Regions from separate parts of the Streptomyces stoeckheimensis genome, predicted to be linked through region 1. Evidence: riboswitches for the same ligand, from Rfam matches in the RefSeq annotation. Region 1 holds a riboswitch; the other holds the start of a gene.
What was found. Region 1 has a riboswitch for S-adenosylmethionine ahead of thrC (threonine synthase). Riboswitches for the same ligand answer to the same signal wherever they lie in the genome.

Region 1 (4,406 bases):
CTTCACCTCCAGGTCCGGCACCGGCACGGCCAGCGCGAACTGCGAGATGACGTACGTGTCCCCGCGCGTGCGGAACGTCAGGTCGGCGGAGGTGGCACCGGCCGGCAGCGCCGCCGCCGGGACGTCGAAGGACTTCGCGTCGATGCTGAGGTTGTTGACGTGGCGCGGTTCCAGCGAGCCGTCGGCCGAGCTGGTGAAGAAGTTGTCGGTCGCCCCGTTCACGGGGTTGGTGATGTTCGCGCCGTTGACCCGGAACTGGTCGCCCTTGGTGTTCCAGTCGCCCTCGTACGCCGTCGCGCTGGCCCGGACCGGGCCGTCGCCGGTGCGGTAGAAGCCCTTGACCTCGACCGTGGTGTCGGGGTCGGCCGAGCGCTGGAGCACGTGGCCGCCGTAGACGTAGACGTTGCGCCGCTCCGGCGCGTGCTCGTTCGGGCCGGGGTACTCGTACACGACCGTCAGGGACCAGCCGGCGACGCAGCCGCGCCCCTGCGGGGCCCAGATGTTGCCGACGGCGACGGTCACCGGGGAGCCGGTGGGCACGTCGGCGAAGGCGGCGGTGACGTCGGACTCGCCCGTGTAGTAGTGCGGGCCGCCCGTCTGCGCCGGGTCCTCGACCATGTCGGAGAGGGTCACCGGGCGGGCGGCGCCCGTGCCGACCTTGACGACCGGGCGGGTGGTCAGCGGCTCCCCGGGGCCGGGGACCGCGTCCTCGCCGGAGACGTCGCAGCGCTTGATGACGTTCGAGCCGAGCTTGTAGGTGCCGTTGTTGCCGCCCCAGAAGAGCCGCGCGTACGCCACCTCCGCGCCCGGGGGCACGGTGAGCCGGGTGCTGCTGGAGGTGCCCGCGGGCGTGGCGAGTCCGGCGGCGTCCACCGGGCGGGCGACGAAGTCGTTGTTGTTCTTCGTGCCCCCGCCCCGCTGGACCTCGGCGCACTCGGCGGCCTCGGCGGGCGGCGCCTGGGGGCATCCCATCACCGTGTTGCCGATCGTGACGAAGTCCCCGTAGAGGGCCTCGTCGTACCGCTTCTCGAAGGGGGAGACCACCTCCGCGACGGCCGGCGCGCTCAGCGAGCCGAACAGCAGCGCCGCGCCCCCGGCCACCGCGAGGGCGGATCCCCATACATGTCTGGCACGTCTGGCATGTCTGAAACGTATAAACCCCATGGGGGGAAATTAGCCCGATAGGGAATGAATCGGGCGTTACGCCACGCGACGGTGCGCGTACTCCTCGATGTCCCGCATCGGCGGCCGCTCCTCGGTGTCCACGGCGTAGGTGTGCGGTACGAAGCCCTCCGGGCCGCGCTCGAACTGCGTCAGCTCGGGGCGTACGAGGTGCCCGCGCGAGAGCCGCACCTGCGCCGTGCGGTAGATCGCGGCGGCCATCCGGCCCAGGGCCTGGCCGTCCTGGTGCCGGTGCAGCCGTACGCCCACGTCCACCTGGGCCAGCGCGTCCAGCCCGGCCGTGTGCAGGGCGTCCACCAGCAGGCCCAGCTCGACCCCGTAGCCGACGGGGAACGGCAGCCGCTCCAGCAGCTCGCGGCGCACGGCGTACTCGCCGCCGAGCGGCTGGACGAAGCCGGCCAGCTGCGGCCAGTGGAGGTTGAGCAGGGGGCGGGCCACCAGCTCCGTGACCCGGCCGCCCTGGCCGTGGGCCTTGGTGGAGGCCGGGCCGGTCGAGTCGCTGAACTCGGTGCCGAGCGGCCGGTCGTACATCGCCTTGACGAACCGCACGTCCGGATCGGTCAGCAGCGGGCCGACGATCCCCGAGACGAAGGTGGCCGAGAAATCGCGCAGGTCGGCGTCGACGAAGCAGACGATGTCACCGGTGGTGGCCAGCAGCGAGCGCCACAGCACCTCGCCCTTGCCGGGCACCGCCGGTATCCGCGGCAGGACCTCGTCGCGGTGCACCACCCGGGCCCCGGCCTTGGCCGCGACCTCCGCGGTGCGGTCCGTGGAGCCCGAGTCGATCACGACGAGCTCGTCGACCAGGGGCACCGGCAGGCCCTCGATCAGATCGCGCCGGATCACCTCGACGATCCGGCCGACCGTCGCCTCCTCGTTCAGCGCCGGCAACACCACGCTCACCGTGGTCCCCGCTGCCCGCTTGGCGGAAACCAGCTGGCCGAGCGGTCGGTCGGCGGCTGACCAGGAGCGGTCTGCCAACCAGCGCTCCACCTCTTCCAGCACCTTCAGCACTCCCTGGTTCTTCACTGGTCGTTCACTGGTTTGGACCGAAATGTGATCCATCTCGCGGTTCGGACGGCTGTCTCAACCACCCGGGCCTTCGGTTACAGTCTTGAACAACGCGATGGTCCACCGCATGCCGGGGGGCCCGCGTACAAACGCACCGGCGCGCCATAGAGCGCGTGTGCCGGTGCCATACCGCTCATCCAGAGGGGCAGAGGGACACGGCCCGTTGAAGCCCCGGCAACCCTCCAGTCGGTTCTCGCGATCGCGCATTCCAGCGCCGCCAGCGAGGTCCCCGGCTAGGGAAGGTGCCAATTCCGTCTCATGGCGAAGTGCGCCATGGGGAAGATGAGGAGAAAGGGCCTCGCCATCATGGCTGCACAGTCTGTCGCAACCTCTGCCGAAACCGTCGAAATCAACGGATCCGGCACCTCTGTCGATCTCGGTCCCGCCACCGGCCTTTCGTGTCGCGAGTGCGGTACCCGCTTCGAGCTCGGCCCGATCTTCGCCTGCGCCGAGTGCTTCGGACCGCTCGAAGTCGCCTACGAGCTGCCCCTGGGCGACCCGGAAGCCCTGCGCGCCGCCATCGAGGCCGGCCCGAACAACATCTGGCGCTACGCGCCGCTGCTGCCCGTCCCGGCGGACGTGGCCTCCAAGCCGAGCCTGAACCCCGGCTTCACCAAGCTCGTGGACGCGGCCAACCTGGCCAAGGAGTTCGGCGTCACCGGCAAGCTGTACGTCAAGGACGACTCCGGCAACCCGACGCACTCCTTCAAGGACCGCGTCGTGGCCATCGCCGTCGAGGCCGCCCGCGCCTTCGGCTTCACCACCCTCTCCTGCTCCTCCACCGGCAACCTGGCCGGCGCCGTCGGCGCCGCGGCCGCCCGCGCCGGCTTCCGCTCCTGCGTGTTCATCCCGCACGACCTGGAGCAGGGCAAGGTCGTCATGGCCGGTGTCTACGGTGGCGACCTGGTCGGCATCGAGGGCAACTACGACGACGTCAACCGCTTCTGCTCCGAGCTCATCGGCGACCCGCTGGGCGAGGGCTGGGGCTTCGTCAACGTCAACCTGCGCCCGTACTACGGCGAGGGTTCCAAGACCCTGGCGTACGAGATCTGCGAGCAGCTCGGCTGGCAGCTGCCCGACCAGATCGTCATCCCGATCGCGTCCGGCTCGCAGCTCACGAAGATCGACAAGGGTCTGCAGGAGCTGATCAAGCTCGGCCTCGTCGAGGACAAGCCGTACAAGATCTTCGGCGCCCAGGCCGAGGGCTGCTCGCCCGTCTCGACCGCCTTCAAGGCCGGTCACGAGGTGGTCCGCCCGCAGAAGCCGAACACCATCGCCAAGTCGCTGGCCATCGGCAACCCGGCGGACGGCCCGTACGTCCTGGACATCGCGCGCCGCACCGGCGGCTTCGTCGAGGACGTCAACGACGAGCAGGTCGTCGAGGCCATCAAGATCCTCGCCCAGACCGAGGGCATCTTCGCCGAGACCGCGGGCGGCGTGACCGTCGGCGTGACGAAGAAGCTCATCGAGGACGGGCACCTCGACCCCACGCTGACCACCGTGATCCTGAACACCGGTGACGGCCTCAAGACCCTGGAGGCGGTGGCCGAAGGTGGTGGCCAGACCGCCACCATCCGCCCCAGCCTGGACGCGTTCCGCGCCGCCAACCTGGCCTGATCTCTCTCCCTGCACACCGGAAAGGCAGTAGCGCCATGAGCGTCAACGTCCGCATCCCCACCATCCTGCGCACCTACACCGGCGGCCAGGCCGAGGTCTCCGCCGAGGGCGCGACCCTCGAAGAGGTCATCCAGTCCCTGGAGGCCAGCCACCCCGGCATCGCCGCGCGCGTCCTGGACGACCAGGGCAAGCTGCGCCGCTTCGTCAACGTCTACGTGAACGACGACGACGTGCGCTTCGAGGGCGGGCTGCAGACGTCCACTCCGGACGGCGCCGGCGTTTCGATCATCCCCGCCGTCGCGGGCGGCTGCTGAGGCGCCTACCGCCTCCGTAGGGCTGCGTAAGACTCCGCAGAAACTGAATTGCCCCCTCCGTTACTAAACGGAGGGGGCAATTCTGCCTGGTTGGGCGCGGTAGAGTTGGGGAAGTCCCCTCCGCTGTTCTTGCCCGCCGCATATGAGCGGGTCGCGTGAGGGTTGACATTGAGTCAACATGCAAGTGCGCTATGGGTCGTTGGCGGCGTTTGTCCGGCCCGA
Region 2 (4,406 bases), 1.5 Mb from region 1:
GGAGGCGACGGACACCCACGTGGCGTTCCGCACCTACTCCCAGCACGACCTGGAAGCGGCGTTCGCGATCGGCCTCGACGCGTAGCGGTTCAGAGCGCGGGCAACGCCTCGCCCGGCCGGGCGGGGCGGCCCTCTTCCTGCCGGAAGAGATAGCCGCGCAGGTGGCCGGCGAGGTCCCCGTCGATGTGGGCGACGTACGCGCGGGCCCCGCCGGCGGCTTCCCGCTCGTCCTCCCGGCGCGAAACCGACCACTTCCGGTCCAGGGCCACGGCCCACTCCCGCACGCGGGCCCGGTCGCTCCACCACCCGCGGATCAGCTCCGGGGTCCAGTGGTCGTCACCGTCCCGGGCATGGCCCACCATCGGATCCTGAGCGGCGGCGCGCCCAGGACGGCGAGGGTTTCCGCGGGGCTCCGGGGCTGGCGGTAGACGAACTCCGCGCCCCAGTCGTCGTCGTAGAGCACGTTGTCGGGCGCGATCAGCCGGCCCATCCAGCACGTGTCGGTGCCCGCCCCGTAGAACGGCCCCGGCACGTTGCGCCAGTCGCGCTCCGACCACCGGTCGGGCCGGGGGTTCCAGAGCACGACGTGCTCCGGGTCGGGCACCCAGGTGCCACCGTCCGGATCGGGCAGCGGCCCGGCCTCCGCGGCCCGCGCGGCCGGTATCGGATCCCAATACGTCATGCCCCGCAGCCTCTCAGACGGCCGGGACGCAGCGGCCCTCTTCGGTGCGGTACTGCCACTTGGCGCCGTCCGTGACGAGCTCCTTGACGGCGCGGACGAAGCGCTCGACGTGCTCGTCGGGGGTGCCGGCGCCGAAGCTGACGCGGATCGCGTTCAGGGACCGCTCGCCCGGGGCCGCTTCGGGGGCTCCGCATTCGCCCTGGGCCTGCGGCTCGCTGCCGAGGAGCGTGCGGACCAGCGGGTGGGCGCAGAACAGGCCGTCGCGGACGCCGATGCCGTACTCGGCGGAGAGCGCGGCGGCGAAGTGCGAGCTGTTCCAGCCGTCGACGACGAAGGAGATGACGCCCACGCGCGGGGCGTCGTCGCCGAAGAGGGACAGGACGCGGACCGCCGGGACCTCGGCGAGACCCTCCCGGACCTTGGCGATGAGGTGCTGCTCGCGGGCGACGAGGTTCTCGAAGCCGGCCTCGTTCAGGGCCTTGCAGGCGGAGGCGATGGAGTAGACGCCGATGACGTTCGGGGAGCCGGCCTCGTGGCGGGCGGCGGTGGTGTGCCACTCGACGTCCACGCCGCCGGCATCCTCCCCGCTGACGCGTCGCGTCACCTTGCGGGAGGCGCCGCCGCCCGCGAGGTACGGGTCCGCCTCCTGCAGCCAGTCCGCGCGGCCGGCGAGCACGCCCGAGCCGAAAGGCGCGTAGAGCTTGTGTCCCGAGAAGGCGACCCAGTCCACGTCGAGGTCCTGGACCGAGACGGGGTGGTGCGGGGCCAGCTGGGCGGCGTCCAGGACGATGCGGGCGCCGTGGGCGTGCGCGGCGGCGGCGAGCTCCTTGACGGGCCACAGCTCGCCGGTGACGTTGGAGGCTCCGGTCACGCAGACCAGCGCGGGGCCGTAGGGGTCGCGGTCGGCCAGGGCGCGCTCCAGGGTGGCGACGGCCTCGTCCGGGGTGCGGGGGGCGTTGAGGTAGGTGACCTGCGCGTTCGTCCACGGGAGCAGCGAGGCGTGGTGCTCGGTCTCGAAGACGAAGACCTGGCAGTCGGCCGGGATCACGGCGGCGAGCAGGTTGAGGGAGTCGGTGGTGGACCGGGTGAAGATCACCTGGTCGGAGGGGCGGCAGTCGAGGAACTCGGCGACCGTGACCCGGCTCTGCTCGAACAGGTCGGTGGAGAGCTGCGAGAGGTAGCCGGCGCCGCGGTGGACGCTGCCGTAGTACGGGGCGTACGCGGCCACGTCGTCCCAGACCCGCTGCAGCGCGGGGGCGCTGGCCGCGTAGTCGAGGGCGGCGTAGGTGACCTCGCCACCGGTGACGAGCGGGACGGTGACGTCACGGCCGAGGACCGGCAGCGGCTCGACACAGGCAGGGTCGAAGGCGGTGGCGGCGGTGACAGCGGTGGTGTTCAGGGTTGCGGACATGGCGGTATCTCCCGGCAGGCAGGTCTGAATGGCTTCGGTGTGCCCGTCCGCCGACACGGCTACGGCGCTGCGGCCGTTCGGGGTACGGGAGTGCCCCGGAATGCGGATCGGTCCGGCGTACGCAGATGTGCTGCGGGTACGCGGAAGTGACCCTGTTCCGAGGGGTGAAGAAGGGGCGGAGTCGCCCTATCGCATTCGCTTGCTCACGGAAAACGCTCCTCAGAAGACCAGGACCCCTGGTGTTCGAGGGATCCGCGCTTGCCGTAGACCTCACTGCCTACGACCTGGTCATCACCCGGGGCACCCCGCCACGGAAGGAGGGTTGCCGGACAGCAAGCCGGGGCCTAAACGCTGTCACTCGTGACCTGAGGAGCATCCTGCCACATGATCTTCCGAACGCAAGACCCCGGTCCACATGGCGGACCGGGGTCGTTGGCTGATCTTGGCCGGATCCCGTCGGAACGGCGGCGCGTCGCAGCGCCTACGCGTTGCTCGCCGCCGCCCAGCGGGCCAGCGCGGCCCGGGCCGCGCCGGAGTCCACCGACTCCGCCGCACGGAGGACGCCGGCGGCGAGCTGCTCCTCCAGGGTGCCCGTACCCGGGTCCAGCGCGACCAGGGCCGCCGCCGAGTTCAGGAGTACGGCGTCTCGGACCGGGCCGGTCTCGCCGGCCAGCAGGCGGCGGGCAACGTCCGCGTTGAACGAGGCGTCCGCGCCGGCCAGGGCCGAGACCGGGACCAGCGGGATGCCGATGTCGCGCGGGTCGAAGCCCTGCTCCCTGACCTCGCCGTCGCGGACCCACCAGACCCGGGAGGTCGCCGTGGTGGTGAGCTCGTCGAGCCCGTCGTCACCGCGGAAGACCAGGGCCGAGGAGCCCCGCTCCGCCAGGACGCCCGCGACGATCGGGGCCACCCGCGCGTCGGCCACGCCGGTGGCCTGCGCCCGGACCCGTGCCGGGTTGGTCAGCGGGCCGAGGAAGTTGAAGGTGGTCCGGATGCCGAGCTCCCGGCGGGCCGCCGCCACGTGCCGGAGCGCGGGGTGGAACTTGACCGCGAAGCAGAAGGTGATCCCGGCTTCCTCGGCCACCTCCACGACCCGTGCGGGGGTGAGGTCGAGGTTGACGCCCAGCTTCTCCAGGACGTCCGAGGAGCCGCTCGCGGAGGACGAGGCCCGGTTGCCGTGCTTGACGACCTTGGCGCCCGTACCGGCCACCACGATCGCCGACATCGTGGAGATGTTGACCGTCTTGGCCCCGTCGCCCCCGGTGCCGACGATGTCCACCGTCCGGCCCGGCACCTCGATGAGGTTGGCGTGTTCGTACATGGCGCGGACCAGGCCGTTGATCTCTGAGACGGTCTCGCCCTTGGCCCGCAGCGCGACCGCGAAGCCGGCGATCTGGGCGTCGGTGGCCTCCCCGCGCATGATCCGGTCCATGGCCCAGGCCGTGTCGTCGGCGCCGAGGTCACGGCCGGTCAGCAGGGCCTCCAGAACGCCCGGCCAGCCGCGGGCCGCCGCGCTGTCGCCGCCTGCCGGGGTCACCAGGTTCATGGTCCGCTCCTGCTGCTCATCGAGGATTCCACGTCGAATGCGAAGGGCTTCAGCCTATCCAGCCCCGGGGACGGCAAAGAGCCCCGTCCAGACACTGGACGGGGCTCTCGCCGTGGCGACACCAGGACTGACCTAAATCAGTCCCTCAAGCAGTCATGCGTGGTGCGTACTGCGTGAAGCGTGTGATGCGTGTGAAGCCGTGATGCGGGAGATCAGTGGTGGCCGTGGCCGCTCTGGATCTCCTTGTACTCCTCGACCGTGGGCTTCGGGATCTGGTTGTTCTCCCCGTAGTAGCCCTTGCTGAGCTTGGCGCGGAGCTTCTCCAGCGGCTTCACCTTGCGCTCGACACCGTTCTCGTCGACCGTGGGGCCGATCTCGGCGGGCTCGTACTGCTCGTACGAGGTGAGCGTGTGCAGCTTGCCCTGCGAGAGCGGCTCGTGCACCTCGACGAACTCACCGTGCGGCAGGCGCTTGATGATGCCGGTCTCGCGACCGTGCAGCACCTTGTCCCGGTCCCGGCGCTGGAGGCCGAGGCAGATCCGCTTGGTGATGATGAAGGCGATGACCGGGCCGACGAAGAACCCGATGCGCGCGAACCAGGTGATCGAGTTGATCGACAGGTGGAAGTACTGCGCGAACATGTCGTTTCCACCGGCGATCAGCAGGATGACGTACCACGTCAGCCATGCCACACCGAAGCCCGTACGGGTCGGGGCGTTGCGCGGGCGGTCCAGGATGTGGTGCTCGCGCTTGTCCCCGGTGACCCA

Region 2: another riboswitch for S-adenosylmethionine. It lies ahead of ACE1OC_RS29260 (aminotransferase class V-fold PLP-dependent enzyme); the one in region 1 lies ahead of thrC (threonine synthase).

Annotation. Positions count from the first base shown of each region.
Region 1 is NZ_CP169550.1:4,946,385-4,950,790, forward strand. It holds gene ACE1OC_RS22610 (hypothetical protein) at 1-1,101, opposite strand, end outside; gene ACE1OC_RS22615 (glucosyl-3-phosphoglycerate synthase) at 1,201-2,187, opposite strand; SAM riboswitch class I at 2,384-2,542, shown strand; gene thrC (threonine synthase) at 2,560-3,870, shown strand; gene ACE1OC_RS22625 (ubiquitin-like small modifier protein 1) at 3,906-4,184, shown strand.
Region 2 is NZ_CP169550.1:6,462,789-6,467,194, reverse strand. It holds gene ACE1OC_RS29275 (Lrp/AsnC family transcriptional regulator) at 1-85, shown strand, start outside; gene ACE1OC_RS29270 (hypothetical protein) at 90-362, opposite strand; gene ACE1OC_RS29265 (ferredoxin) at 314-682, opposite strand; gene ACE1OC_RS29260 (aminotransferase class V-fold PLP-dependent enzyme) at 696-2,093, opposite strand; SAM riboswitch class IV at 2,343-2,459, opposite strand; gene trpD (anthranilate phosphoribosyltransferase) at 2,575-3,639, opposite strand; gene ACE1OC_RS29250 (cytochrome b) at 3,852-4,406, opposite strand, start outside.